Methanococcus voltae PS: one gene and its partner. The protein of the gene in region 2 binds, or shares a complex with, the protein of the main gene of each other region. Links are inferred from orthologs where the notes say so. Each region holds a gene or a part of one and is shown on either strand. Other genes may lie near its edges.

The links.
Region 1: the proteins of cgi121 (region 2) and M2325_RS05790 are in contact, whole or in part, in a crystal structure (PDB 3ENH), measured with the Methanocaldococcus jannaschii proteins. The link is inferred for Methanococcus voltae PS from one-to-one orthologs.

Annotation. Positions count from the first base shown.
Region 1 is NZ_JANUCQ010000003.1:33,917-49,922, forward strand. Bases 6,181-9,130 are described here. They hold M2325_RS05790 (bifunctional N(6)-L-threonylcarbamoyladenine synthase/serine/threonine protein kinase), read right to left. Parts: upstream 8,540-9,130; coding sequence 6,821-8,539; downstream 6,181-6,820. Other genes in these bases: hisA (1-(5-phosphoribosyl)-5-[(5-phosphoribosylamino)methylideneamino]imidazole-4-carboxamide isomerase), read right to left, coding at 6,181-6,636; M2325_RS05795 (threonine--tRNA ligase), read left to right, coding at 8,810-9,130. In the rest of the region: M2325_RS05760 (carbohydrate kinase family protein), read left to right, coding at 1-441; M2325_RS05765 (DUF1611 domain-containing protein), read right to left, coding at 490-1,557; M2325_RS05770 (CBS domain-containing protein), read left to right, coding at 2,188-2,598; M2325_RS05775 (sodium-dependent transporter), read left to right, coding at 3,020-4,564; M2325_RS05780 (CBS domain-containing protein), read left to right, coding at 4,842-5,804; more of hisA, read right to left, coding at 5,908-6,180; more of M2325_RS05795, read left to right, coding at 9,131-10,699; M2325_RS05800 (cobalt-precorrin-8 methylmutase), read right to left, coding at 10,852-11,490; M2325_RS05805 (hypothetical protein), read right to left, coding at 11,768-12,217; M2325_RS05810 (replication factor C small subunit), read right to left, coding at 12,339-13,283; cfbD (Ni-sirohydrochlorin a,c-diamide reductive cyclase catalytic subunit), read right to left, coding at 13,453-14,670; M2325_RS05820 (DUF211 domain-containing protein), read left to right, coding at 15,090-15,380; rnp3 (ribonuclease P protein component 3), read left to right, coding at 15,551-16,006. UniProt on the Methanocaldococcus jannaschii protein: Required for the formation of a threonylcarbamoyl group on adenosine at position 37 (t(6)A37) in tRNAs that read codons beginning with adenine.
Region 2 is NZ_JANUCQ010000002.1:350,607-366,523, reverse strand. The notes cover bases 6,248-9,108. They hold cgi121 (KEOPS complex subunit Cgi121), read right to left. Parts: upstream 8,013-9,108; coding sequence 7,482-8,012; downstream 6,248-7,481. Other genes in these bases: M2325_RS04875 (IMP cyclohydrolase), read left to right, coding at 8,550-9,108; M2325_RS04880 (DUF362 domain-containing protein), read left to right, coding at 8,210-8,461; hisD (histidinol dehydrogenase), read right to left, coding at 6,248-7,349. Outside these bases: eif1A (translation initiation factor eIF-1A), read right to left, coding at 1-213; M2325_RS04920 (RNA-binding domain-containing protein), read left to right, coding at 539-1,015; M2325_RS04915 (winged helix-turn-helix domain-containing protein), read left to right, coding at 1,231-1,893; signal peptide peptidase SppA, read left to right, coding at 2,120-3,256; ATP-dependent sacrificial sulfur transferase LarE, read left to right, coding at 3,439-4,191; M2325_RS04900 (hypothetical protein), read left to right, coding at 4,461-4,955; M2325_RS04895 (undecaprenyl-diphosphate phosphatase), read right to left, coding at 5,039-5,797; more of hisD, read right to left, coding at 6,075-6,247; more of M2325_RS04875, read left to right, coding at 9,109-9,176; M2325_RS04870 (MarR family winged helix-turn-helix transcriptional regulator), read right to left, coding at 9,318-9,767; preflagellin peptidase FlaK, read left to right, coding at 10,363-11,064; M2325_RS04860 (Rpp14/Pop5 family protein), read left to right, coding at 11,124-11,528; 5'/3'-nucleotidase SurE, read right to left, coding at 11,547-12,356; M2325_RS04850 (PH domain-containing protein), read left to right, coding at 12,919-13,284; M2325_RS04845 (methanogenesis marker 17 protein), read left to right, coding at 13,502-14,050; M2325_RS04840 (hypothetical protein), read left to right, coding at 14,146-14,541; and 2 more genes. UniProt on the Methanocaldococcus jannaschii protein: Component of the KEOPS complex that is probably involved in the transfer of the threonylcarbamoyl moiety of threonylcarbamoyl-AMP (TC-AMP) to the N6 group of A37, a step in the formation of a threonylcarbamoyl group on adenosine at position 37 (t(6)A37) in tRNAs that read codons beginning with adenine.

The DNA of each region.
Region 1 (16,006 bases), on a different replicon or contig from region 2:
GGTCAGGATTTAACATTGTATAGTGCTGAAAATTTAGAGGAAATAATTAACTATGTAGATTTCCTATTTATGAATCATCACGAATATAGAAGAATAATGGAAACAATAAATAAAACACCGGAAGGTATGAAAAATAAATTAAATTACTTGATTGTAACCTACAACAAAGATGGTAGCCATATATACCATGAAGGGGAAGAAATAAAAGTTCCTGCAATTATGGTTGAAGCTATGGACCCTACAGGTGCAGGAGACAGCTATAGAGCGGGCTTTTTATCTGCTTACTTAAAAGGATATTCTTTGGAAAGTTGCGGTTATGTCGGAGCCTGTGTAGCATCCTATGTGGTTGAAAAAGTAGGTTGCCAAACAAATTTGCCTAAATGGGATAAAATTACAGATAGATTGTCTGAAAAATTAAATTATACGTTAAAAGAGTTATAAAATTAAATAAAATATTTAATTTCTATTTTTTATTTAATATTTTAATATTTAGTTATTTTTTAATAATTTAATAATTTCTTCAAGTAACTCATCTAAGTTAATCCTCCCGATTACGTCGGTTACTGGTAAATTTAATTTTTTAGATATATCTCGTAAAATCAAAGATATTTCTTCGTCACTTTCAGAATCGAATAATTTTTTCGAATTTACAGTGACTCCAATTACTTTTTTACCAGTTAATAACTCTGTGGCTAATATGTGCTTAGTTATATCCTCTAAATCTAGCAAATCAGAAGCTAATAATATATAATCCGGATTAGAGCCTAAAAGAAGAGCAATACTTATTACACTTCCACCCCTTCCAGTTCCAACTTCCAAAGGGTTTGCAAAAATACCCGTTTGTCCAGAAACTATCATTAAATCATTTTCCGTTAAGTTATTTTCCATCTCTATTTTTTTCATAACTCCTAATATGGTGGGTGCCACATGACATATTGGTATTGGTTGGGGTATAACCATTTCGTCTGCACCGCATATCATAGATTGAGGTTCGGTACCTAAAACACCCAAATTAATTCCTTTGTTTGTTAATTCATTTTTTAAAGTCATGCATGCTGTAAATTTACCGGATTGCCTACCTGTGCCCACTATTGTAAGGACTTTAGGTTTTATACCATCTAAACCTTTATATGCGTAATCTTCAACTTTTTTATAAATTTCAGGGTCTGAAATATCCCTTACAGATACGTTGTGATTTTTTGCTAGTGCAAGCAAACTTTCGTTATTTTCGATTCTTTGCAATCTTGCCATGTTTAATATTTTCTTTCCTTTTTTAATCTCATTTGATATTGTTTTTTCCCAAATAAGTAATTCCTCGTCATCCAATATCTCTTTATTCCAAATAAAACAAGTGTAATCCTTTTTAGTATTACTATCATCAATATTATTTATATTGATGCTATTGTTCGTGTTATTATCAGTATTTTTAGTATCTATGTCCTTTGTAATGTCATTAAAATCATTAAATTCTATATCAATTATATTTACAAATCCAAATAATTTTATTCCATCTGCCACTTTGTTATTGTGTGATAATTTTACTTGCTCATTTTTCATAATTATCCTTCTTATGATATCAAAGATATATTTATTTTATACGTATTTTACGATAAAATATAGTTTTTTATAGTTTTTTATAGTTTTTGGTTAGGTATTACCTTTTATTTTTATAGTTAGTAATTATTTAGTAATTATTGTTACTTTATTTTTCAATTAAATATCAAGTTATTATTTTATCATATATCTAAAGTTTTCAATTAAATACTTTTTCATAGTCGACTACAATACCCCTAATAAATTATATTTTAAAAATATTAATTTTTAAGAGCTTATTTATATATTTGAGACTTTTTAAGCGTTTTATAAAACAATGGTATATAAAGTTTTCTATTTAATAACAATAGTCTCATATATAAATTTGAATTTTAATATAATCATGAATGTTATTTTAATATGAAGTCGTATTTAATTATTAGATAATAATTAAGCAAAAATATAATAATTATTAATAGTTGTGTAATAATTATTTACTAATTACCTAGTGATATACGCAAATAAGTATATTTAAAATCTTTATAATAGTAATATAGTAGTAATATACTTACATAAAATTGAAATAAACAAGTAAATTCAAGTTAGGGTAATAAATATCTAGATATTTATTATAATACTAAAAATAGGGATAATATGGAGCAATTAAATAGCACTATTGAAGAAATAATGATTAAAAATGTAGTATCTGCAAAAACCAGCGAATCTGTTGTTGACGCATTTGAAAATATGCTTAAAAACAAAGTAAGTTGCTTACCTATAGTAAACGACGATAAGGTTTTAATGGGCATTATAACGACCACAGATGTAGGCTACAACTTAATAAAAGATGTCTACACCTTAGAAACTACTCTTGAAGAAGTAATGACAAAAGATGTAATATCTGTTAAACCTTCTGAAACAATTAAACAAGCTTTGCAAAAAATGGATATAAACGGAACTGCTTCAGAAATTATAAACCAGCTTCCTGTAGTTGACGATGATGGAAAATTGATTGGTATAATTTCCGATGGGGATATAATTAGATATATTTCAAAATTAATATAATCTATAATCTAAGTTCAAATTATAAATTATAGTTTAATCTAATATATTTTTAATTATATTATTTTTTTTTAAATTATATCTTCTAAGAGATAGATATATTTTTATTATCTTGATTAAAAATTATTTTTAACATAAGGTTTATTGAGTATTATTAACCAAAATACCAATTATATCTCAATAAATATATAATATGTATAACAAATAATATATCGAAATATAAATATATGAATAATAAAAAATTACATTTATAATTATAAATAATGATATTAATAAAATATAAATTGAATATAACATATTGATAAATTAAATTAAATTAAATTAAATATAAAATATAATGTTACTTAATGTTTTTACAAAACTGATGTGGTGATATTGTATATAAATAAATAATATACATCAAATCATATTGTGAGGAGATATTGTGAGTGCAAGAGAACAATGGGGCTCTAATTTGGGTTTCATAATCGCAGCAATTGGTTCTGCGGTTGGTTTAGGAAACATATGGCGGTTTCCATACATGGCTTATGAAAATGGTGGAGGGGCTTTCCTTATACCTTATATAATTGGTTTATTTATTGTTGGTGTTACAGTTTTAGCTTTAGAGTTCGTTATAGGACATTCTACAAAGGGTTCCGCACCCCTTGCTTGGAAAAGATTAAACGGTAAATTCGAATGGTTAGGTTGGCTTTCCGTATTTACTGCATTTATAATCACTACCTACTATATGGCAATCCTTGGTTGGGGTATTGCATACTTATACCAGCTTTTATTCATAGGAATACCTGCAGATATCGGAGGATTCTTCTTCAATGATATATTACAAATCTCAAGTGGGCCTGGTGAAATAGGTACATTCCCATTATTATCGTTAATATCAGTTGTTCTTGCGTGGGTTGTAACTTATGTTATTATCAATTCAGGGGTTAAAAAAGGTTTGGAAAGAGCAAACAAGGTATTTATGCCCATACTATTCCTTATGACTGTTGCATTAGTTATAAGAGGGTTTACCTTACCGGGTGGTATCGATGGTATCTTACTCTACGTAACTCCAGATTTTTCAAAGATAACTAACTTAAAAATTTGGGTTGACGCATTCTGTCAGATATTCTTCTCCTTAAGTTTAGGATTTGGTATTATGATAGCATACTCAAGTTACTTACCTGAAAAAACTGACTTGACAAAAAGTTCACTTATTGTAGCTTTGTCAAATTCATTCTACTCATTAATTGTAGGTCTTGCGGTATTTGGAACATTGGGATACATGGCATTCCAACAGAACATACCAATAACTGAAGTTGTTCAACAATCCATTACTTTGGCATTTGTTACATTCCCTACGGCAATTTCATTAATGCCTTTCGGAAGAGAATTTGGTATTATATTCTTCTTAAGCTTCGTTATTGCAGGTATCTCATCAGCATTATCCTTAATGGAGTCATTCTCGTCTGCAATTATCGATAAATTCCAAATCAGCAGGAAAAAGACTTCGTTTATTGTTACAATATTAGGTATTCTAGGGAGTTTAATATTCGTAACTCAGTCTGGTTTATACTGGTTAGATATAGTAGATAACTTCATTTCAAACGTAACATTACCATTAGTTGGTATATTAGAAGCTATTGCGGCAATATGGTTATTTAAAGGTGAAAAACTTGTTGAATACATCGATAGATTGTCCCCTATTAAAATGGGTTCATTATGGAAAGTATTCGCAGGTATAATTACACCAGTGTCATTATTGGTGTTCTTAGGATTCCATACGTACAGTTTAATTACAACAGGTTACGGCGGATATGAAAGCATATTTGTAGCATTAGGTGCTGCAGTTATTCCTGCTATGCTCTTAGGTTCAATCATCTTTACATCAATACCTTGGAAAGAAAAAATTCAAGACTGGGACAGCTTTAACTACAATAGATTTAAAGAAATTGCAAAAGAAGTATTAAAAAAGGAAGAAAAAATATAAATAAGCTAAAAATATAAAATTATAACTAAATAATATATTATACCACATTAATTTTATAATATATTTTTTTAAATACCTTTAATTTTTCTACTTTTCTATTTTTCTATTTTTCTATTTTTTAATTTTTAATAGTTATCATACTACCTAAATTCAATTAGATAAATAAATATAGTATAATATATAGAAATATTTTCAATAACTCTGTTATTAGCCCTTATTGCTAATAAATACAATATTTTGGTATTTTTAGAATATTAATGAATTTTGGTGATATTATATGTATTTTAATAAATTATCTACGATAGAAAGAGTATACAACATAGGCTTGGAACATGATTCAATAGAATATTTATTTACTTATATAAACAAATTTATATTGGAAAGTGAAAGCGATTTAATAAAATTGTACGACTTAAAAATATTAAATAAGCTTAGTGTAAGTCAAATAATGTCTTCTAGGGTCGTTACAGTTAATGAAAATGATTCTGTAGATTTTTTGAATAGCGTAATACGGAAGCATAAACATTTGGGCTATCCGGTCGTAGATTCTGACAAAGAACTTGTTGGAATTGTTACATTCAATGACCTTGAAAAGAAATCAGTACCTGGTAAAACAAAAATAAAAGACATAATGACTAAATCCAAGAATTTAGTAACCATAAGATGCGATGAATCTGCATTAGCTGCTCAAAAATTAATGATAAAAAGTAAAGTTGGTAGATTAATAGTTTTAGATGAAGAAAACAATATATTGGGCATTATAAGTAAAACGGATATCTTAAAAACCAATGAAATATATAGTAAAAAAACTACCAAAATAAAAGATTGTAAACATATTACAAACCTTTATTTCTACGATACAGATGTTAAAAAGCTTGAAAGACTTAAGGATAATATAATAGTACTTATGAGCGCTAGAGGATACATAATTTCTGAAAAAGAAGATTATGTAGAAGTAAAATCAAGAGATTGGGACGCATTTGCTAAATTAGTTAAAAATAATAACGGGGAATTATCCCATATATCTATTGACACCAAATTGTTGGATATTATGAGTATTAAAGTTATTAAAGAAATGATGAAAACGATTGAAAAAGAAAAGTTTGAAGAAATCGTAATTACTGACCACGTAACTATGGTAAATGAAAAATCAGCAATACAAAGAGTTATTACAGACTTTGCATTATTTGAAGACAGTAAAAGGACTTTTGGTACAATTACCGTTCGAGTGGACATGTGATTAAAAATAAACGAAAATTACTAATGAAAATAGTAATTATATTATTTATATTAAAATATCATATATCAAAATCTTATTTTATATTTTACAATAAAATAAATTATTAAATTTTAAAGTTATTTACTGTATTTATTGCGTCCTGTAGTTTAAAATTGTTTTTGTACAATGCAGAACCTACAACAACGCCAGCTACACCTATTTTTTTGAATTCAATTAAATCTTCGATTGTAGTTACTCCGCCAGATGCTATAATCGGTATATTTAAGTTATCTACGAGTTCTTTTGTAGGTGTGATATTTATACCATTTAAAAGACCTTCAGAGTCTACATTTGTAAATAAAATACTACCAGCACCTTTTTCTTCTAAAATTTTACCCATTTGAACTGGTGTGTACTCTGTTTTTTCCTTCCATCCTTTTATAACTACTTTACCATCTTTTGCATCTAAAGCAACCATTATTTTGTCACTACCTACTTTTTTAGCAAGTTGTTCAACAAAATCTGGATTTTGAACTGCCACAGTACCGATAATAACTTTATTAATCCCCAAATCGACTAATTCTTCCACATCTTGTATGGTTCTTATGCCACCACCCATTTGAACAGGTACTTTTGACTCTTGAATTATTTTCTTAACACAGGGTAAATTTACACGCTCTCCGTCAATTGCACCATCCAAATCTACAAGGTGCAACATCTCTGCACCATTTTCTATCCACATTTTAGCTATTTCGTCAGGGTTGTCATACTCCACATGTCTCTTTGTGGGGTCTCCTTGTATTAACTGCACGCATTTGCCTTCTTTCATATCCACAGCAGGTATAATATACATCAGTTTCACCATCTAAAATTTTATCATAATTCTATTATAATTCTATTATAATTCTATTATAATTTTATACATATCAAAATACATTTTATACAATTATACTTTATTATTATTCGCTTATACAGACGTACTCTTATAAATTTTAATTACATCCATTAGTAAGATAATTATTGTATTTAATTAAAAATTATAAATATCTACCCTTTTTTTCAACTTTATCAATCATTTTTAAAGTTTTATCATAATCTTTAGAAATTTTGTAGCCTTCCAGAATATTATTCCAAATTTCGTCAAATTGTTTGTAATGTGTGCTTATTAGTGCTTTTTTCAAAACAATTAAGTCAATCGCCCTATCCTCAAAAACGTCAGTATATTTTGCTAATCCAAAATCTAACACATATAATTTAATATTTGATTCATTACATAACCCATTGTCTTGACTAACCATAAAATTAGAGGTAGTTAAATCATTGTGAATTATGTTTTCGTTGTGCATTTTAGCAATTGATTCACCGACTCTAATTAATAAATTTTTTAAATCAGGATTTAGACATTTATTATTTAATATATAATCTTTTAAAGATACACCGTCGATAAATTCCATTATTATGCTATTTTCATCTTTATTTATATCATAAACTGTAGGGGTGCAAATTCTTAAATTTTTTACATTATTTAAAAATCTTGCTTCTTTTACCGTTCTTCTTTGTCTTATAAGTATATCCAACTCATTTACACGGTAACCTTTTACTATCCTAGTCTTCTTAATAGATTTATTCCCTAAATAATCAATAATTTCAATATCTGCCTCAGCACCCTTTCCAATTAAATTTTCGGGTATTACTCGTTGAGCTTCATTTATTTTTATATTATCCTCATTATTAATCCAATTTACACCCACCATATCTGCACGGTAATTTGGCATAATTTTTGTATCTGCTAAATCAGTTCTTTTTCCATTTTTATATTGTAAAATACCTAACCAGCCTATCATAGCCCCATTATCGCCACAGTATTGTTTTTCGGGCACATAGAAGTCAACATTTTGCTCATTACACATTTTTTGTAGCATTTCTTTTAAACGGTCGTTTGCAGCAACTCCTCCAACTAACATTACTTCTGACTTATTGGTGTGTGCTAAAGCTCTCTCAGTTATTTCTGTTAACATTGCGAAAGCCGTTTCTTGTAAAGAGTAGCATACATCTTCCAAAGTATGATTCCCACTGGTATCTTTTGATTTCTTAATTGCCGCAGTTAGTAATCCAGAAAGAGATAAATCCATACCTTTTATTGTGTAGGGTAATTTTAAGTAATTTCCACGATTTTCCAAATTATCTTTTGATTTCTTTGCCATTTGTTCGATATATACGCCACCAGGATGTGGTAATCCACAACTTCTTGCAAATTGGTCTAAACAGTTTCCTATAGCTATATCGTGAGTTTCACCAATTACTCGATATTTATTACCTACGTAAGCCAAAATTTGGGTATTTCCACCGCTTACATATAATGTTAAAGGGTCTTTTGCAGGTGTTGTTAATTTTCCTATCTCTACGTGACCTACACAATGATTAACGCCGATTATAGGTTTATTTAGTGAAAGAGCCAAAGCTCTCCCCGCCGTTGCAGTCACTCTTAAACTTGGACCTAAACCAGGTCCTTGAGAAAAAGCCACTAAATCAATATCTTTTGGATTCACGTTGTTAAATGCGTCTTTTAAAAGTTTTATAAAGGTTTCCGCGTGATGGTCTGCAGCTTCACGAGGATTTATTCCTTGTAATGGCGGTTTGTAGATTATTGTATTATTGTACAGTACTTCTCCATCCTCGGTGACTATACCCACTCCTGTTTTTTCAGCAGTCCCCTCTAAGCCTAAACAGATTAATTTTTTACTTTTTCGATTCATAATTTTCAACTTCGTATCATCTAAAATATTATTCTAAAATATCATAATATTGATATGTTAATTAACTATTTAAATTAAATATTTATAATATGTAAGTAAATAAGTATGTGAATTATATCAATTTATAATTTCATAACTCAGAATAGAAAAAATCATATTTCGAGTAAATATAACAATGATATATCAATAATATTAGTATCTATTAATCAAATATTAAAAATATTAAAAATTAAAATAAAATTATAATTCAAATTCATAATGAGGGACATAATGAAAACTTTAATGATACACTCTGATTATTTAGAATATGAAGCTAAACAAAAAACTAAAATGGCTGAAGAAACTGAAAAATTAAGCGGAAAAATGGACGAATGTTTAACCGTTTTTATAGCGGTTGAAAGAGACGATGAATCCGACCCTGAAGCGGTTGTTAAAAACGTTGTTGATGAAATAAAGAAAACTGCTGAAAATTTAAAGGTTGAAAATATTGTATTATACCCATATGCTCACCTTTCAAGTAATTTGGGCTCTCCTGATGTTGCTAAAAAGATTTTAAAAGATGTTGAAGAAATTTTAGCACCTGAATACAATGTTTTAAGGTCACCATTTGGATGGTACAAGGCATTTAAAATTAGCTGTAAAGGTCACCCATTAAGTGAACTTTCGAGACAAATTAGTGCTGAAAGAACCGAAGATGCTGAAGAAAAGGAAAAATCAAAAACCACTTTCTATGTTGTAGACAAAGACTTTAATTTAATTGAAATGGATGAAAAAAGTGTTAAAACAGTTAAAGATGATGGTTTAAAAGCATTATTAAAACATGAATTAGGAATTAAAGAAAATAAAGAAGATAGAAAAAGCAAAAAGAAAAGTGAAAGCGAACCTCCTCACGTTACATACATCAAAGAAAAAGAAATTTGTGATTATGAACCAAGTTCAGATGCAGGTCACTTTAGATGGTACCCAAAAGGTAAATTAATCAGAGATTTATTATCAGACTATGTTTACGACTTAGTTGTTAAATACGGAGCTATGCCTGTTGAAACTCCTGTAATGTATGATTTAGGAAACAAAGCAATTAAAGAACATGCTGATAAATTTGGAGAAAGACAATATAGATTCAGACAAAGCAATAAAGACTTAATGTTAAGATTTGCTGCTTGCTTTGGTCAATTTATGATGAAAAAAGATATGTACTTATTACCTAAGCACTTACCTTTAAAATTGTACGAATTATCAACCTACAGCTTCAGATACGAACAAAGAGGAGAATTAGTAGGTTTAAAAAGATTGAGAGCATTCACAATGCCTGATATGCACACTGTTTGTATAGACATGGAACAAGCAAAACAAGCATTTGAAGAACAGTTCTGGATGGGCTTAAAAACTGGTGATGACTTAAAAACACCTTACTCAATCATATTTAGATTTACAAAAGACTTCTACGATGAACACAAAGATTGGTTATACAACATAATCACAGAATATAGAGCTAAATACGAAAAAGATGTAATTTTAGAAATTTTACCTGCAAGAAAACACTACTGGATTGGTAAAGTTGATATGGCTGTTGTAGATAGCTTTGGAAGACCTATTGAAAACCCTACAGTTCAAATCGATGTAGAAAGTGCAAAAAGATTTGACATTACTGTAAATGATGGCGATAAAAAAATAAACCCTATTATATTACACTGTTCACCTACAGGTAGTGTTGAGAGAGTATTATGTGGTTTATTAGAAGGAGCTTACTTAAACACTCTCGAAGACGTGCCTCCAATGTTACCTACTTGGTTAGCACCTATTCAAGTTAGAGTTATACCAGTTTCCGATAAACATCAAGAATATGCGCTTTCAGTTGCTGAAACATTAAGAGCTAATGGAATAAGGGCTGATTACGACGATAGAGAAGAAAGTATCGGTAAAAAAATCAGAAATGCGGGTAAAGACTGGTCTATGTACGTTGTAGTTATTGGTGACGAGGAAATGGAAAAAGGTAACTTAAATGTAACCGTTAGAGCTAAATCTTCAACCAAAAAACCAGTTAAAGAAGTAATGACCTTAGATGAGTTAATAACGAATATAAAATCAGAAACTGAAGATTGTCCGGTTAGGCCATTGCCATTACCTATCAAATGCTCAGTACAACCAATATTTAGATAAGAACTTAAAAATAAAAATAAAAATAATTTAATAAAATACTAAAATACTTTTTTTTCATTTTTGAGATGTTTAAAATTTAAAATAAATAATTTATTAAAAAAGATATAATTTATATTATATTATTTTATGTTATAATTCTATAGTTAAGTTAATTATGCTTTTTCGTTCCTACTTAATGCGATTATCCCATTTGCAACGGAAACAGCTACTGGAGTTCCTCCTTTTGGACCTATTGTTGAAATAGCGCTATTTTCGGAATTTCTTAATAATTCTTTAGATTCTGCAGCCTTTACAAAGCCCACCGGTGCCCCCACAACTAGAGCAGGTTTTATATTTTCTTCTTTTGTCAATCTAACAATTTCTATTAATGCTGTTGGTGCATTTCCGATTACTACAACTCCACCGTCAATTTTGTCTTTTAATAATCTCATTGCAGCTTCTGCTCTTGTTATTTGTTCTTTTTTTGCCAATTCGATTGTTTCTTCACTTTTTATATTGTTATAGATATTTTCATACCGAATTCCTGCTTCAACCATTGAAATATCTACGATTATAGGTTTTCCATTCTTTATTGCTTCGACACCGTTTTTTACTGCGTCATCTGTAAAATCCATTAATTTTGCATATTCGGGGTCAGCAGTTGCGTGAACAACTCTTTCAATTATACCCATTTGTTCTTCAGTGTAATCCTCGTATTTTGTTCCTAAAACATCTTTTATCTTTGATTTTACTATTTCTCTTGATTTTTCGGCAATATCTAATCCATTTTTGGTAATGGCTCCCATAAACATTATTTCACCAGCTGTCTAAAGTTTTTAAATTTTATAAAGTTTTATAATTTAAATTTCAAGTTTATATAATGATTGTAATATATTTTCGTATTATTTATTAAAGTTATGTTTAATTATATTATTATTTAATTTATTATAGTACTATAAAATACAATATTATAAATAGATATGGAAATTAATTTTAAGTAATTTTAAGTTGATATTTAATAATATCTTTGAAAATAAAAACAAAAAAATATGATGAAAAAAGTAAAAATTCATTTTTTTTTGAATTAGATTAAATATACACATATATTTCGTTATCTAAAACTTTTATAATTTCAGATTCCTGGTCTAATTCAGTATTAATTATTTCAATATCGGCTTTTAAACAGTCTTGTATTGCTACGCTTAATATATGTTGAACATTTTCATCTTTTGAATATAGTTTAACAGGTATTTTGTGGAATTTTGATAATCTTGCAATATCTCTTAATGCAAATCTCATTTCAGTGTACAATACCACATTGGCCATAGCTTCTTCAACATTTTTCTTAAAACCAAATAATACAGGGTATTCTTGTTGCGTTATCTCATCTTTTTTAACTTCGTGTTGAACTTCGTAGTTTGATAGTAATCTGCCAATTACTGATTGAGGCAAGCCTGCAGGGATTTTTACTTCAATAATATCAAATTCGGGGTTGTTAAATTCGTTATTTTCTTTATTTTCGCTATTTTTTGCATCCATTTTTTTCACATCATTTATTGTTAGATTGTCTAAATATTACATCATTAAAGTTAATCAAAACTATGACTTACTACGATATATATTTATTTGAAATTAATTTATACCATAATGTAAAATTAACTTATAATGCCCCTAATTTAGCCAATAACGCTGATAACTGAATTCTATCGTTTCCGCCTTCTACAATCCTAAAGTCGCATTCTGCTATAGCTTCAATTAAAGATATTTTTTCATGCTCTTCGATATCCAAATATGGAACTTCCCTAAAGATTTGAGTAAGGATATCTTGTCCACCCATTCCCCAATCGACCATTAGTTTATAAAGTTGTTCCCTTGATTCCATAAATCTTGCGTTTAATGCTAAATCTAACATTTTCTTAATTTCGTCAGGTCTAGCCCTTGAAGATACTTTGTAAACTATATCTTCATCAATTTCATTGGAAACAGCCGCTGCAGTCTGCAAAACATTTATTGATTTTCTCATATCGCCTTCTGATACGTAAATTATTGCGTCACTACCACTTTTATCCAAGGTTATATTTTCACTTTTTGAGATGTATTCCATGTATTCTAAAACATCTTCTGTTTTTAATGGCGAAAATCTAAATATTGCACATCTTGATTGAATTGGAGGAATAATCTTACTTGGATAGTTGCAACTTAAAATAAACCTACATATATCGGAGTATTTTTCCATTGTACGTCTTAAAGCATTTTGAGCATCAGATGTTAAAGCGTCACTCTCGTCAAGGAATATGACTTTAAATGGTGCATCTCCGATTGGTTTTGTTCTTGCGAAATCCTTTACTTTTGTCCTTATTACGTCAATACCTCTCTCATCAGAGCTGTTTAATTCCAAAAAGTTTTCTCTCCACTCTTCGCCATAAAGGTCCTTTGCTAAGCATAACGCTGCAGTGGTTTTTCCAACACCCGGTGAACCACTAAATAGTAAATGTGGCATTGATTGCTTTTCAACATAATTTTTAAGTCTTTCTATTATTTCTTTTTGACCCACAATTTCGCTTAAAGTATTTGGTCTGTATTTTTCAACCCATGGCTTTTGCATATTTTCCCTCGATTACTAAAAGATTAATTTTTAAAATAAATTAACGATAATATTATAATCGTTATAGAATGTTAAATAATATCTAATATCTTTTAAGGTTTATTTATATATTTATAAATTAATTTAAAGTATTAATGTAATCTACTTTTATTCTATTATTATTCTACGTTTATTCTTTAGAAAATGTATATTTTATTAATTCTCCAAAGCGGGATTTTACAATATTTTTCTTACCTAAAACTTTAGCGTGAGCATCTAATTCAATAATACCATAGTCAAACATGTCTTTTATTGGATAATAAAGTCTAGGACCGTCACTTATGCCAACTGTAACCGCATTAGGGTTTTTTTCTTTAATCTGGCTAAGTACTTTATCGTCTAAAGCGTGCGGTACTCCTGAAACAAATATAATATCTGGAATTTCATCAATATTATTTGAATTAGATAACTTATTCAATATTTCGGAAGCTTTAGAACCTGTAATTGGATATTCATCTAATCCACCCGTTATATAATCTATGGTTATCCCATTTTCCTTAAATTCTGATAATACATTTTTTGCATCGTTTTTTACTTTTTCAAATCCTACACTATTGTCTAAATTTGCAATGTTTATTATGGCCGCATCATCTTTGAAAGCTTTGTTTATTTCCACGATAGGGTGTGAAAATAAGTACGATGTTTCTTTCTTCGCATTTAAAACACAAGCTATTACAGGCTTTGATTTAACGTTATTTAAGTTATCTAAATCACTTGAACTATTGGAACTATTTGAATTTCTTATTTTTTCCTTGAATATTTTTATTACTTCATCGATATCATCGTCGTAAGTTGGCTTTAAATATTTTTTCTTTGCCATTCCCTTGGCTTTTTCTACTTCAGTAGCTTTATTCAATAATTCAACCTGCCTATTAAATTCTTCTTCAGAAATTAAATTTACATCTAAAGCACTTTCCATTGCTCTAATAGCGCCTATTGTATTGTCTGTAAGTCCACTGTGGATATCTACGGCAAGTATTAATTCATTGTCTCCATATTCCTCATTTAAACCAGTTATATCTTCACCGATTATCATACTAGCACAAGTTCCTACAACTCCTATTTTTAATAATCTAGAGCTTTTAAGGTTTTTAGGGTCTTTTGAATCTTCTTCACGTAAATAGGATATTACATCATCAATTACGTTCTTTAATTTTTCAGTTGCGCCAAATATGAAGTCATTTTCATTCATAGCCGTTGTAAATACCCTTATGCCATCTATTTCCAAAAGTCTTGCAGTTCTAAAACAGCAACCACTAGGTCCGTGCATAATTATGGCATCTACGCCCATATCTCTTAGTTGGTACATTGTTGCGGCTATTGGAGAAGGTCTAGGGTGTAATATCACGTTATCACTCGTATTTTTATAAATGCTATATTTTTTATGATATAGTACGATTATAAGATTAATATAATTAATCATAATTCGATTATAATATAGAATATTATTAAATTTATTATTAGTAATAATATCAGTTATGCACTATTAATATTTTATCAATCAGATACAATATTTTATAATTTTTATAGGATTTTTTCAGTATTTTATCATTAATTCATAAGATGATTTGGGATATATAATATATTTTATATATTATAAGATATATTAAAATTTATAGAGTCAATATTATTAGTTAGACATTTAAATTTGGATTAACTTTAGTTACAGCATTTAAAAGCGTGGCTTAAAATACATAGATAATATAAAAATAAAACTAAAATAAAACTAAAATAAACTATGAAAACGTGCTTTGGAGGAAGAAAAGCGTGACAAAACTTAGAAGAGTAGTTCTTGACGTATTAAAAACACACGAACCCAAATTAACAGATTTAGCACTTGAAATTTGTGCTTTGGAGGGTATCGATGGTGTAAATATCACAGTATATGAAATCGATAAATCCACGGAAAGTGTTAAAATTACTATAGAAGGCTACGATTTAGATTACGACGTTATTAAAGATGTAATTGAAACAATGAACGGTGTTATACATAGTATCGACGAGGTAGCTGCAGGTACTAAAATTGTAGACGAAGTTAAAACTCCCCAAGATAGATAAATAATTTATATTAATTTTATTATTATTTTTAAAATTTAAAATAAAGATTATTGTGATATTATACGATAGTTTAAAGTAATCATGACTTAGTATATTAATTTTATAGTGCTTAACATTTAAATTAAAGTACCAATAACGTTTTACAGGTTAAAAATTCAAAAAGGACAAATATGACTAAAAATACTAAAAACGAATTCAAAAAGGACGAAAAAGAATATATTGATATAAACTACATCAATACATCCGAAGGAATTGAATATTTAAAAAAAATCGGATGGAAAGGCTTTGTTTTTACTCAAAATGTACACTTATCAAAAAAAGTAGAAAAAAATACGGCTGGAAAATCAGATAAAATTGAAGTAGAAAAAACGGATTATAGCAAAGAAAAATATTTAGAGTGTAAAGAATTAGGTAATACTGCAGGTTTAAATGTTTATTCAGGAATTTTATTGTATGCTTCAGGCGTTAAAGATTTAGAAAAAGGCATAAAAAAATATAGGGGCAAATGTGATGTATTAATGGTAAAAGGTGGAGATTTAGATATTAATAGGTTTGCACTTGAAAAAGATGACGTAGATATATTAACATCCCCAGCATTTAGACGTTTAGACTCTGGAATAGACCAT
Region 2 (15,917 bases):
CCAAGGGGTTACAATTACAACATCGTTTTCTCTTACCCAGATTTTTCTTTTTAATTTACCAGGAATTCTTCCCATTCTTAATTTACCGTCCATACATCTTACTCTTACTCTACTTGCGCCTAACATTTGTTCGATAATTCCTAAAAGTTCATTTTCTTCTTTTCTTGGAGTTCTAACTCTAGTAGGTTGTGTTTGTTGTTGTCTTGGGTCCATTTATCTCACCTTTTAAGTTTAACAATCTATTAAATCATAACATAATGCAACATAATTATAATTAATATTGTTAAATTTTGTTAATTTATTTATTAATCATTCCTTACTTATTTATATACTTAATTATCATTTTTTAATTGCAAAGAATATTATTTCTTAAAATACCTATTGAAAAATGTAAACTTAATAAACAATGGGGTACTATTACTAGATTATTATAAAATTATTGATTATAATTATTAATTATTAAGCGATACGAATATAGGGGTAATATGATATTATTATTCATTATACAAGATATTATACAAGATTTTGAGGGCATATTATGATTATAAACTTACGAGCATTTTTAAAACCAACTGAAAGCTATGATAAAGTAGCTAAAGCAATAAAAAACATATTTCCTGACGCAGAATTAACTTTGGAAGACCAAAAATATGTTTTAGGAACTGCAAAAGATATTAATGTATTTAAACAATTATTACGAACTGAGGAAATATTGGATACTGGAAGAATGGTTTTAGAAAGAGGAGCTTCAGATAAATTATCTAAATTTTACATAAATAAACAAGCTGCTTTTTCAAATACATTAAATTTCGATAAAGATGTACACGGCGGTATTAGAATATCTATTATAATTGATGAAAAAGACGAAGAAGAGTTTAAATACTCAAAAAACTATAAATATTACGAAGATTATGAAGGAGACGTTAGTCCAGCATTGTTGCATTTAATTAAGAGTATTGCACCAAAAACTAAACACGGATATATAATCAATGAGTACGAATTGGACGAATATTAATCGTAAAAATAAAATTAAAAATAAAAGTAAAACTAATTTTAAATTAATTTAAAATAATAATTTTAATGTGAAAAATAAAAATAAGTAATATTTGGATACAAATAATAATTTATAAAAACAACCAATATTATAAACTAATAGACTAATGGTATAAAAACCAAAATTAATTATGATTTATACAACATAATTATTTATAGTTATTTTAGGGTGAAGTTATGATTAGGTATGTAGCATACAAAATAAAGCCAGAAGAGTTTTTAAACAATGAAATATCGAATAAAGCTTTAAATTTAAATGGAAAATACATTCACAGAGTTAGATTACTAGGAAAAGCTTCTAACATTACGCAAGAAGGCGTAAAAACATTCCAAGTAAACGACGTTGTTGTAAAGGATTTTGAAAATACTTCCGAAAACAAATTCCAAGAAGGCGATTTGGTGGATATAATCGGAAGAATCGGGATATATAATGAAGAAAGATACGTTTCTTTGGAAGTTCTCAGTAATAAATCCGAAAATGCCGAAAAATGGACTCAACTTAGGGAAAAAGAAATCGAAGAAACTAGAAAATACGTGAATGACGAAGGTAATCAAACATACAATAGAGATGAGTACCAAGAAGGCGAGTTTTCCGGTTCCAGCGGTTCATCAGGTGATGGATTTGAAGATATGGAAAACGAAGCTTTGGAAGAACTTTTTGGAGAATTAGATGCTAAAGATAACGTTTTAGATATTATAAAAAATAATAATGAAATAGGTTACTACGATATTTTAGATTTGGCAGAAATCTCTGAAGAGGAGTTAGATGGAATTTTAGAAGAACTAATCGATAATTCCGAAATTTACGAACCAAAACCAAGAGTATATCGTGAAATGTAATTATCTTAAAATTTAGTTTAAATTGCTATTTATAGGGAATTTGTTATTTTTTCTTATTTTTTCTTATTATTTTATCCATTTTATACTTTAATTTAGCATTTTTTTATCATACTTATTTATATTTTGATTAGGATAATAGATATTGTGGATATATTTAAGAATATATGCAAAACCTTAATTTATATGATTAAAACAAATTTACACATACAACATAAAGAGGTACATTATGAAGTTCGAAGATGAATCAAAACCTGATTCCGAAAATAATCAAAATGAATTGAACGATGAACCAAAAGATAATAACAACAATAATATAATTGCAAATACCAATAATACGAATAATAACGATAACGATAAAAATACAAATAAATCTATCGATAAACATGAATCTAAAACTAAAACTAAAAATAAGAATTCTAAAAGTTTAGTGTATTTATTCATTGTAATCATCGTAATTGCAATATTATTAACAAGTTCATTATACTTCGTAAATTTATTAGGGGCTGAAGAAGAACACGCAAACATTGCATTAATTGATTTTAACGGTGCTTTGTATTTAGACACGCCTCAAGATGATTTATTCACAGAATATCCTCCAGATGTTTATGATTACATTGATTGGTTGGACGAAGCTGAAAAAAACCCTGATATCAAAGGTATAATCATAAAAATAAACTCACCTGGCGGTAGTAGCATAGCAAGTACTAAATTAGCTAAAAAAATAAAAGAAGTATCAAAAACTAAACCTACAATAGCATACATTGAAGCTATGGGCGCATCTGCAGCTTATAGTGCCGCTTCATCAACAGGGTATATCATATCCGAAAAAGAAGCGATCGTCGGTAGTATTGGGGTAAGAATGGATATCTTACATTACTATGGATTAATGGAAAAAATAGGCGTAAACTCTACAATTATCAAAGGCGGTAAATACAAAGATATTGCGTCACCATATCGTCCAATGACTGAAGAAGAACATGCAATGTTGCAAAGAATGGTTAATAATTCATACGTGGAATTTGTATCGCAAGTAGCAGAAGATAGGAATATGACCTATGAACAAGCCAATAATCTTGCACAAGGTAAAATTTACGATGGTAGAGATGCTTTAAAGCTCGGTTTAGTTGACGAGAATGGAGATTTCGACCAAGCAGTTAAAGTATTGGCAAAACGTACAAACTTATCACCTAACGATGTATCGATTAAGACCTATTCAAAAGAAGATACTAGAGCCGACACATTATTTGGATTTAGCTCAAAAGAAGCTTTTTATTACGTTGGTAAAGGTATAGGTTCAGAAATGAGCCGTAGTTTTTCACAAGAGATGTATGAAAACTCCTATAATTATGAATTAGTTCAATAATTAAAGATATACTTAAAAATATATTTAAAGATAGAATTAAAAAATACAATTAATTTATTTAAAAATCGAAATATATGCAATATTTGGATTAATGCAATATTTGAGAATATAAAACAGATTATATAATATATTCAAAATGATATGGCATTATTTTAAATATTTTTAATAATTTAGGCGAAAATATGGATAAAGAAAAATTTAAAGATATAAAAAATTTTTTTAGGGGTAAAAAAGTAATTGTTTCTTACTCTGGCGGGATAGATAGTACTTTAGTAGCAAAATTAGCTCAAAATGGAGACGAATGTGTTGCAGTAACTATTGATAATGGATTTTTTTCAAAAAGTGCTTTGAAATACGCTGAAAAAAAGGCAAAACTAATGAATTTAAAACACGTTGTTATCGATGTTAATCAATTGGATGAAAACGCTTGCGTAGAAAATAGATGTTACGAATGTAAAAAGATAATGGCAAAAATTTTAACTGAAATAAAAGACCAATTGGAATATGATATTATCGTTGATGGTACTATTTACGAGGACCTTGTAGAAGATAGACCTGGTTTAGATGCTTATCGTGAGTATGGGGTTGTTTCACCCTTAGCAGATAATAAAATAACAAAAGATGATGTAAAAGAATTTTCATACTATCTGGGATTAGATATTCCAAAAAAAGAAACTTGCATAGCTACAAGAGTCTTGGATACGCCAATAACCAAAGAAAAAATGCAAATGTCAGAACTTGCAGAAGATTTTATAATGAATCTATTGGATATTACGGGTTATTTTAGAGTTAGAACTTTAAAAGACATTGCAATAATTGAAGTAAGCAACAAAGATGCACAGAAATTTTTAAAAACCAATATATTTGAAGAAATTGATACAAAGTTAAAAGAATTAGGTTATCACAGAGTTATGTTGGATTTAAGCTTAAAATAGGGCTAAATAATAAGTAATAAATAATAAATAAATCAATAGAAAATAGAATAAACTCAATAAATATAATACTTTTTTTGTTTGAATTTTTAAAAATCTAACTCTAAATATTAAGTTATAAAAATCATAAAATTCATAAAAATATATAACTATGTAATTATAAATTTGTATTTTTAAATTAACAAATTAACAAATTAACAAATAAGTAAATCAATAACTCAATAATTGAATAGGATAATACTTATATAACAAATGTTGAGGGGGTGTTGCCATTGAGCAAATTAACTGAAATAATTGCTACAGGCATTTTTTTAATAAATTTTCAAACAGCTTTTGGATATCCGATAATTTTAAAAGCCACTGAAGTATCGGGCGGGACTTCAAATAGTATATCATCGTTAGGAAGTTTAGGGGTTTATGAAAAAGAAATTTATTTGTTATTTATTCTATTGCTACTTTTAATAGTTATATTATTGATATGGAAGAGATATAAGACAAGTGAGTTTGGAAAAAAAGGTTCTAAAGACGATAAACTATATAATTACGACGAAGAGACAGAAACTTTAAAAGGTGATATGAAAAAGATGGGGAAATTAAGTGATACGGTTGAAAAAGGGAATAAAGATGTTGATAGTCAAGAAAGTCAGGATATTAAAAAATCAGATAAGGATGACATTAATATGTTTAAAGACTCTAATATTACATATAATTTAAAAAATAGTACTAGCATTGAAGTAATATACGAAAAAGAAGAAGAAAAAAAGTAAAATGGGTAATAATATCGCTAATAATATCAACAATATTGTTACTAATATTGATAATACTAGCAATAATATTGATAATGCCGTTATTATAGGAACATTATTACCAAAATTGACATTATAATACAATAATACCCAAATATTTTTAATTTATTGTTTATTATTAATTTTTTAACAATTGATAAGGCAATTAATCCCGAAAGTGTGGCGAACACTAATCCAACAATTGACTCAAAAGTTAATGCTACGTCGCTTAATTCAAGAACTCCAGCACCTGCTGTAACTGGTAAACTCATTATAAATGAGTATTTAAATGCGTCCTCTTTTTTCATTCCCCTATATACTGAAGTAAATAGGGTAGAACCACTACGTGAAATTCCAGGTAATATTGCAAATGCTTGAGTGATTCCGACCAATAAAGCGTCTTTATGGCTTATATCATACATGGATTTAGTTCCATGGTTTATTTTATCCGACATAATCATCATAATACCAGTAATAGCTAAGAATAAACCGATAAATTTTAAAGAACCGTAAAATGACGTAAAAAAGTTTTTTAACAATAATCCTACGATAACGGCTGGTATGGTTGATATAATCAATTTAAAACTTAAATCCATAGAGGATTTATCTTTTTTAACTAATCCTTTGGTAATTTCTATTACGTCCTCTTTAACGAACATAAAAACTGCCAAAAAAGTAGCAAAATGCAAAGCTGCAAAATAACTTATCTGTGGTTCAATTGACAACAATTTGGAGATAATTGCCAAGTGTCCAGAGCTTGAAACGGGTAAAAATTCTGTAAATCCCTGGACTATACCTAGTATAATTTGTTCAAATCCTAACATGTTTTCACTTTTTTGTAAATCGTAAATTCTTTATTTTTATTTTTAAATTTTTTTTAAATTTTTTAAATTCTTAATGTAAATATTTAAAGGTATTTAAAATCGTATTTAATATATTTTAAATAATCCCATATTTTAAAAAAATAATAATATCAAATAATATTATATTTGCACCATATTGTTGGTATTATTGGTGTTATTAGTATTATTAGTATTATTATTTGATATCCTATCTATTTACGATATTATTTATAGATTAGCATATATTTTATTTTTACATCTATTTTAACCTACCTTTAATTGCTTCAGCGTGGTTATATAAACCTTCTGCTTCTGCAATGGTGGTTACAACATCTGCAATACTTTTTAAGCCATCTCTAGTTAATTCCTGAACTGTAGGCTTTTTAATAAATGTTTCTACGCTAAGTCCTGAGTACATTTTTGCACATCCTGACGTTGGTAAAACGTGATTTGTACCGCTTGCATAATCACCAACCGGTACTGGTGCGTAGTGACCCAAAAATATGCTTCCTGCATTATTAATGTATTTTAAAACTTCTCTTGGGTTTTTGGTCATTATTTCAAGGTGCTCTGGAGCATATTCGTTTGATAAGTCTATACATTGGTCTAAACTACCGTAAACTATTGCGGAATTTTCCAAAGCTTTTACTATTATTTCCTTTCTCTTAGCATTCTGTGCAGTTTCAATTATTCGGTTCTTAATTTCAACCGCTTTATCTTCTGAAGTAGTTGTAATCACACAAGATGCATTAGGGTCGTGTTCAGCCTGTGCTAAGAAGTCAAGAGCCACATAATCCACATTTGTTTCCTCATCGCAAATTATTAAGACTTCTGATGGCCCCGCTGGGAAATCAATTGCTACTTCTCCGTAAACTAATTTTTTAGCGGTTGTAACAAATATGTTACCCGGACCTACGATAATATCAACTTTAGGAATGCTTTCAGTACCATATGCTAAACTTGCAATTGCTTGAGCACCCCCTAGTTTAAAGATGCTATCTACCTTACAAATATCAGAAGCCACTAAGGTTGCATAATTACCCTTGGTTCCATTTGGAGGGGATGTTACAACGACTTCTTTAACGCCTGCAACCTTTGCAGGAATTGTGGTCATTAAGACAGATGATGGATAGAAAGCTTTCCCACCTGGAACGTAGCAACCCGCTTTTTCAATAGGTCTTATGATTTGTCCAGTACTAATTCCATCTTTTTCCAATGCCCATTCTTTTAAATTATCAAGTTGAGCTTTGTGGAACTCGTAGATATTTTCGTGAGCTTGTTCTAAGCTACATACGACTTTAGAATCTACATTTTCATACGCAGTCTCAATTTCTTCTTTAGTAACCCTAAAGTTTTCGATATCGACACCGTCAAACTTTTTTGTATATTCTTTCAATGCAGAATCTTTATTTTCCCTAACATTTTTGAGGATATCGCCGACTATTGGCAATATATTGTCCATATTAGTCTTATTTCTGTCCATTATTTTTTGAATTTCTTCTTCATTTAAATCATCAATTTTTTTAAAAATAATCATAATGTCCCTCAGTTAATTTCTAAGATTAACACATAATTAAAATATAATAAATATATCTAAATTTGTATAGTGATATATAAATATTTACCATATTTTAAGATATTTAAATTTAAAATTTCATTTAGTATTTTAAACTTTACACTCTACAATAGCTATTTCTTCAATAACTCTTTTAATCAAGTTTTCAACTGTGTAAACGTTTTTTAAATCGTATATACTAACTATGTTTTTGAACTTTTCATTGTTAAAATCATCTGATACGTTTAAAAATTCTACAACATCTTTTTGAACGTTTCCGCCAATTTTATCGATAATAACTTCCGCAACTTTTTCATCTTTACAAATAAGGCATACATTTCCGGATTTTGCTCCTAATAATTTAATAGCTGTCGATATTTGACGAGTAGCAGAAGCTCTCACTAATATCTCTACCCAAAAATTATTTGAAATATTTTTTTTAGTCATAGCTTGTACTATACCTTGTTTAATATGGCTAATAGTAGCTATGCAATCCGCATTTAGCATTTGAAATTCAAATTTCTTGTTTAATTGAAATATGTCATTATTAATAGTTGCATTATTAATCCCAAGTATTATAAATGTCTCGCCATTGATTTTAAATTTATTTTTTTCAACTATTTCTTTCATAATTTCATTCATAATATCGCCATATGATAATAAGTGTATAGATAATAATTATAAATAATATTTATAAAATAACACATAGTATATATTAATGTACATTAGTAATTATGTATAATAATTATTTATTAATCAAGTCGAATTAAATTAAAATAAATAAAAATAAATAAAAATAAATCAAATTTGCATTTTTTTTAAAATTAATAGGGTAAATTATGTCAACAGCAGATGATAAATTTGGAAATATAATTGAAGATGAAAATAAAAATACCAATAAAGATTTTTCTTTAGAAATTGGAGATAATTGCGTGGGTTGTGGCGCTTGTGTTCCATTTTGTGAGCAGGAAGCAATAACTGCACTTGGTAATGCTACAATTGATACCGAGAAGTGTATAGAATGTCACGCTTGTGTAGATTACTGTACAATAGGTGCAATAACTATAATAAATAATAATAAAATAATATAATAAATTATAAAATTATAAAATAAAATACTAACATAAAAAATAATAGGATAATATAAAAAGAAATTATTTATTTAATTGGTGATTTATAATGTATCTTGGAAGATTTTTAATACTGGGCAAAACAGAAGAGGGTAATCCTTTTGTAACTTACAGAGTATCAAGCAGAAGTTTCCCAAACAGAGTTTCAAAGGAAATGGATGAAAATACAATAGCAATAATCCCTAAAGATTTGGAAGAAATATTTAAAAATACTTATATTACTTATAATTGTGTTAAAATAGTAAACGATGAAAAAAACGATATGGATACAATCGTAGCTACAAATGGTTCGCAAACTGATATTATCGCAGATAAAATTAAATTAGGCTTACCAATAAGAGACGCACTTTCATTATCTATGATAGGAATGGATTATGAAAAAGACGATTATAATACGCCAAGAATATCCGTAGTTTTGAACAAAGAAGAAGCTTACATGGCTTATGTAGCAAAAGATGATATTAGGATTAAAAAAGTAGATTTGGAAGAGGGCAACGCTTATTATTTAAGTGTTTATGAAGCTTGTAAGATAACAAGTCACCAAAAAATAGCAGTAGATTTAAAAACCGCTGAAGAAATCTCTAAAAACATAATGGAACACGAATATTTCGAGAATCCTGTAACTTGTGCAACAGTTATGATTACAGAAAATGGTATCGAAAAATCATTACTTTAATTTTAAATTTATAAATTTATTTTAAATATGTAAATTTTAAATAAATAATATTTTAATTTATTTAAAAAAATAGAAAATAGTTTTTATTTATATTTTAGTCTATTTTAGTCTATTATATTTTATTTTTTTTAATTTGTTTTATTACTTGTCGTGATTAAGTAATCTTTTGTGAACGTTATCATATAATTTCACAAGTATTTTTTTAACTTCTTCTTTTTCTTGTTCGTCAAAGCCTTCTAAAATATCGTTGTTTAATCCGATAGCTTTTTCCCAACAGCATTCTTTGAATTCAGAACTTTTTTCAGTCAAGTAAATTCTATTTATCCTTGCATCTTCTTTATCAACAACTCTTTTGAGGAAACCTTTTTTCTCAAGACAGTCGATTAATCCTGAAATTGAAGATGGTTTTATGCCCAAGTATTCGTGTATTTCAGACTGTGTTAAACCGTCTTTTACCCATAAGCAAGATAATACTCTAAATTGTGAAGATGTAATTTCGCAATCTTTTAATAAACTGTTGTTTAAAATGTTTAATTCCAAATGTATCAAATAAATGTAGTGGGATATTAAATCATTAGGAGTATATTTCAAATTATCACCTTTTTAAATTATACTTAGTAGTTGATATTTTGTGAGATTGATATACTTTAATAAGTTGTTATGGATATTTTTATGGATTATGCTACATATTTTTCATATCTATAGTATTTTATTTCATGTTTGCCCATACGAATTAATATAAAAATTTTATAATTAATTACTTATAAAACTATTATGTTTATTCATATATTTGAATATACGTTTAAACTATTTAATAGTTTATATTGATTGTGTGAATATATTTAATATTTAATATTTGGGGGTTTTGAGGTTTGCCATTATTATTAATATTTATTAATATAATTTAGAAATCTAATATTAGGATTATAATTTTAATTCTAATTTTTTAAAAAAAATTTAATAATGTGCACCAATAAATACATTCGAATGTAAAATATTTATCCTTATATATATTACTTTCGCTAATAATCCTAAAAAGTTGCTATATATCCAAATTTGTAATATATTAATAATAAATATTAGATAATCCAAATAAACTATAAAACAATAAAACAATAATTTGTATGAATAATATGAATAATATTAAAATATATTATAAAAATTTAAAAATTTAAAAAGTGATAACTTGATAGCATACGCAATAGGACTTTTGGGATTATTAATTGCATCTATACAGGATATCAAATCCCGAGAGATAGAAAATTATATTTGGATAGGGATGGCAGTTATAGGATTGCTTTTATCCACATACTTATCGTTCACAACAGGCAACTTTATGCCAATAATCTCTTCAATATCAGGATTTATAATATGCTTTATAATTGGTTATTTAATGTTTGTATTAGGCATCGGTGGTGCAGATGGTAAAATATTAATGGGAATGGGCGCATTAATTCCAAGCTACGCATTTCCAGTATATTCTTCACTTCAACCGTTATATACAATGGAATATATACCCTGGTTCCCATTGTTGGTTTTCTTCAACGGTGTAATATTAATGATTGTGTTACCTATATATTTGTTCTTTAAAAACCTTTCAAACGGTGTAAAGCCTAAAAAATTGAAAGAATATGTTTTAATGTTAGTTGGTGAATATATAACCGTAGCAGAAGCTAAAAAAGGAAACAAAGTAGTATTGGGAAAAGGAAAAGACGTTAAATTGATACCTTCAGTAAATGACGATAAAAATTATGATTTGTCAAAGTACAAAGATACGCAATATGTTTGGGCAACTCCGGAATTACCTTTATTGGTACCGATTGCACTATCTTACATCATAACGCCGTTTTTAGGTGACAAAATACTTAGCATTATATTGCCCATGTAATTAGTAATAGAATTAGTAATATAATTAGTAGTATAATTTAATAATTTAAAGGTTGAAATATGTTAAAGACATTACCCCCTACATTAAGGGAAAAAAAGAGATATTTGGCTTTTGAAATACTTCACAAGGAAGAACTTTCAAATGACGATGTCATAGGAATAATTAGAAGTTCCATAATCGATTACTGTGGATTTAAAGAATGTGGTATTGCTAATCCCTGGTTAATTGATTATAGCAACGGAATGGGAATTTTAAGGGTCGAAAGAACGCAAGTTGACAACGTAAAAGCTTCTTTAATTATGGTGGGCCATTATAAAAGAAATCCAATAAATATACGAGTTATGGGAATTTCAAATTCTATAAAAAATATCAGAAAAAAATTCTTGCACGTTCCTCATGAGCCATATTATAAGATAATTCAAAGAAAAAAACGAGAATATCAAAATAAGAATAATAGAAAATAAAAAAAAGAAATTAAATATCTAAATTAATTTATCAGAATATTCTTTTTTAAACAATTCTAAATTTTTCAAAGTAGTATCTAAAGTAAGAGGCGTAATTGAAACATTATTTTTATTTCTAACGGCGTGTACGTCTGTACCCTCTTCCTCATCATATACGGGACTACCATCAATCCAATAGTAATCCCTACCCCTAGGGTCTTTTCTTTGGTCAATATGGGTGGTGTACATTTTTTTAGCAAGAGTAGTGATTTCCCAAGGCGTTTTAGTATCTGCTTCATGTGGCACATTTACATTTAAAACGTCACATCCGCTATCGAATACGTCACATTCAATGGATTTTTTAAGTACATTGCTTAATATTTTAGCAGAATTTTTAAACTCAACAGGGGCATGACCTTCATTAAATTTAATATCGTCAGTTTTAACCTGCAATGAACAAGCTATTGATTTAGCACCGTGATGAGCTCCTTCAAAAGCAGCTCCAAGAGTTCCAGAAGTGGTGATTTCAGTACCTAAATTTTCACCAATATTTATTCCAGATACCACGTAATCTGGTATTTTATCAAGTATTTTAAATATTCCAAGAACGACACAGTCCGTAGGCGTTCCAGAAACGGCAAAACCTTCCGTACAGTCTGGAAGCTTAACTTTTGTTATTCTAAGGGGTTCAAATAAACTTATAGCTCTTCCGATACCGCTTTGTTGATTTGAAGGAGCTACAACAGTCACATTTGCATCAAAATTATTTTCTAATGAATTTTTTAATTCTAATAACCCATTTGATTGAATTCCATCGTCATTAACTAATAATATATCAATTTTATCCATATTATCACCAAATATTAGTTTAGCTTATTTTTAGATTTTAGATTATAAATTATTTTAGATTATTTTATTTATGATAGCTATAATTAAAAATATGTCTTTAAATATTATAAATATATTATAAATGTTTAAGTTTTATATAAAATAACAGGTATCTTAAATATACGTCAAAAAATAAAAAAATAACGTAAAAAATAACGTAAAAAATAAAAATGCTCGATGATGATTGTCATCTCTACTGAAGTCAATATTGCTATCATAGTGTATCGGATTATGAGTTTATAGCAATTTGAAAATGATGAATACACAGATACTGAGAGCACTCTTTTTTAAACTTCATTTAACTTGAATTTACTCAAATTTAATTTTTAAAATCTTATAAATTTATTGGTTTTGTCTATCCTATTTTCACTAATCTTATTTTTTAAATATTATGCTATCTAAATTTAAATAAAAAATGTTATATAATAAGAATAATAGAAAAAATGTATATTTAACAGTATATAATGCCAGATTTTATTAAAAATACTGCATTAATAATTCAAAAAATAAATTGAGGGTAAATATGATAAATGTTGTAAAATTGGGATTTTTCGGAAAAGACAACCGAGGGAATGAAAATCCATTTTTTAAAGAATTTTTATTAGATGGGGAAGAAATACTATGTTCATTTAAAGGAGTACGTGATGAATTGGTCTTTACTCCATCAAGGATAATAATGATGAATGCACAGGGATTAACTGGAAAAAAGAAAGAATTTAGGTTTTTCCAATATAGTAAAATTAATAGCTACGCTATCCAAAATTCAGGAACATTTGATTTAGACAGTGAAATAAAGCTCGTAATTGGAAGTGTAGAATACGAATTTGGGTTAGGAAAAGGTGTAGATGTAATATCTATTGGAAAATTAATGAGTGGATTAATCCAATAATTTTTTATTTTCTTTGTATAATTTAAATTAGCATTTTTTTATCTTTTATCTTTTATCTTTTATTTTTTATTTTTTATTTTATCTAACTACTGAATTATATTCTTAACAAAATATTTTTATCAGATTTATTCATAAGTTATTTTAAATAGGATACCTCATATAATATATTATTAAATTACACATTTTATTATTATAATGAGTTAATTAAGGGATATTTATGTCAAAGATAAATGTAGAATGTACTGACCCGGAAGGAAAGCAAATATATGATAGAATAATCCAAACAAACCTTGAAGATTTAGTTTTGGGTAAATCTATACTACAAGTTACTATGATTTGTAATTTGGAAGAACCTTATTTTATAATAGGAGCATTGCCTAAGTCTACCTCTAGAGCAATTAGTTTACGGGATATTGCGGAGATATCGGAAGAGATAAAACAAGATGACAAAGTTATAAAAAAATTAACTATAATTGACGAAACTTATGCTCCAAAACTCCTAGAAAAAATAGCTGTACTCGACCAACCGTCTAGATTGGAGATTGTAACTGATTCAGATATCGAATTAAACACAAAGATTTACGATGCGAAAGATGAATTCATCGATAAAGTGCTAGATTTTATGAATAGAGTATTCCCTGAGGGTATGCGCGTTAGACAAACCTTACACGGAAAATCAATTGCTATGGTGGCATCGGAAAAACCAATAGCTCCAGAATGGTTAAAAGAAGCAAATGATTTAAAAGAAACTTTAGAAAACCAATAATTTGATAAAATATACTAAAATATACTAAAAAATATAAAAAATATAAAAAACTAAAATAAATATCATAATAAAATAAAAAATATAAAAGTGAAATTATGAAGAATACAATCTCAAGAAGCTTTGAATTAAAGGATTACGCTATTCAAGGTACTAAATTCGGCGATTACTGGTTGAAATTAGAAAATCATAAAAAATTAAAAACAGAGATATCTTATATTCCAAAAGATTCAGATTTTTTTACAAAAGAGCAAGCAAAAAACGTTGTAAATAATCTTTTCGAAATTTTAAAAAGTTTTAAAGAACAATTACCCGAAAATATAGAAGTAGACATTTTATTTAAGAGCTTTGACGTTTGTAAGACGATTACGCTATCGAATGACAATACAAGTGATAAAAAAGACTTATACGCTAAAATTGAAGACGAGAATAATATGAATAATATAGATGAAATTCTTGTAAGTGTTTATTTTATTGTAAAATACGACTTATAAATTATTTATCATTTTTATTTTTAATTCAGTTATCATTCTTATTTTTTAAGATTATTCATCTTGTGAGGATGTTTCAACGATTTTTGAGGTTATTATTTTAGCAATTGGTCCTGCAATAAATGAATACGGGATTGCCACTACAATACCTATTAAAAATTTAGATGGCCAAGCACGTAATAAAGCTTCATTAACGCCTAAAACGGAAGCAGTCATTACAAGAGACATACCAAAAGCCATTAAAATTGACATAAAAAGTCCAAAAATCATATTTTGATATTTCTTATTCATTTTTTTTAGTTTAAACATAGTATATTCTCCAAAAAATAATACAAATAGTAATTAAACAATATTGAATGATATGAATATATAAATATTAACTTATTTTAAGTTAAAATAATTCAAAAGATTTAAAATGGTATAATATCTTAAAATATTTTCTAAAAAATGGACTGAGCGGGATTTGAACCCGCGGCATCCGCATAGCCAATGCGGCACTCTCCCAGGCTGAGCTATCAGCCCACTTAAAAAAATCAATTTACAAAGTAGTAATTAATCATTACATTCATATTAATGAATATAACCTTGTATAAAAAAACGCAGAGGAAGGGATTTGAACCCTTGCGGGGCAAAGCCCCATCGGATTTCAAGTCCGACGCCTTTGACCAAGCTCAACCACCTCTGCACATAAAAGAACACCAATAGAGCAATTCCTTAATCTATTGTATCTCTCGCAATATATCATTAAGTATTCTACTATATAAATCTTTCGGAATATATCCTCGAGTGTAGTAATAGGGTGTATTAATATTAAGTAATGATATTAAGTATTAATATAATGAAATTCTATGATTTAGACCATATATAAAATTACAATTATCGATTAAACTTATTAAAATTATTAAATTATTAAGTTATTAAAATTATTAAATACGTGATTATAATGGAAAATACTGCAAAACCCCTAAAATATGAAAATAACACTAAAAACTTAAAATTCACACAATGGACTATCGAAAAACGAAATTTACACGATTTAAACGAATTAAAATCAAATATTATAAAAAATTTAGAAAATAGTGATTTATTGGATAAAAAAGCTCTTTTAATGTTAAGCGGGGGCAAAGATAGTGCCACTGCACTTGCATTATGTAAAGAATTAAATATAAACGTTGAATTATGTATTCATTACGTCCACAACTGGAGCTGGGATATTTCAAAAAACGAAGCCGAAAAGTTGGCTAAAAAATATGAAGTCCCGATTATATTCCCCGATATAACCGAAAAGCTCTCTAAAAAAATTCGCGGTGCAAAAGGTAAAAGTATCTGTAGAATATGTAAAGACATAATGAAAATTAGAGCTGTAGAATATGCACACG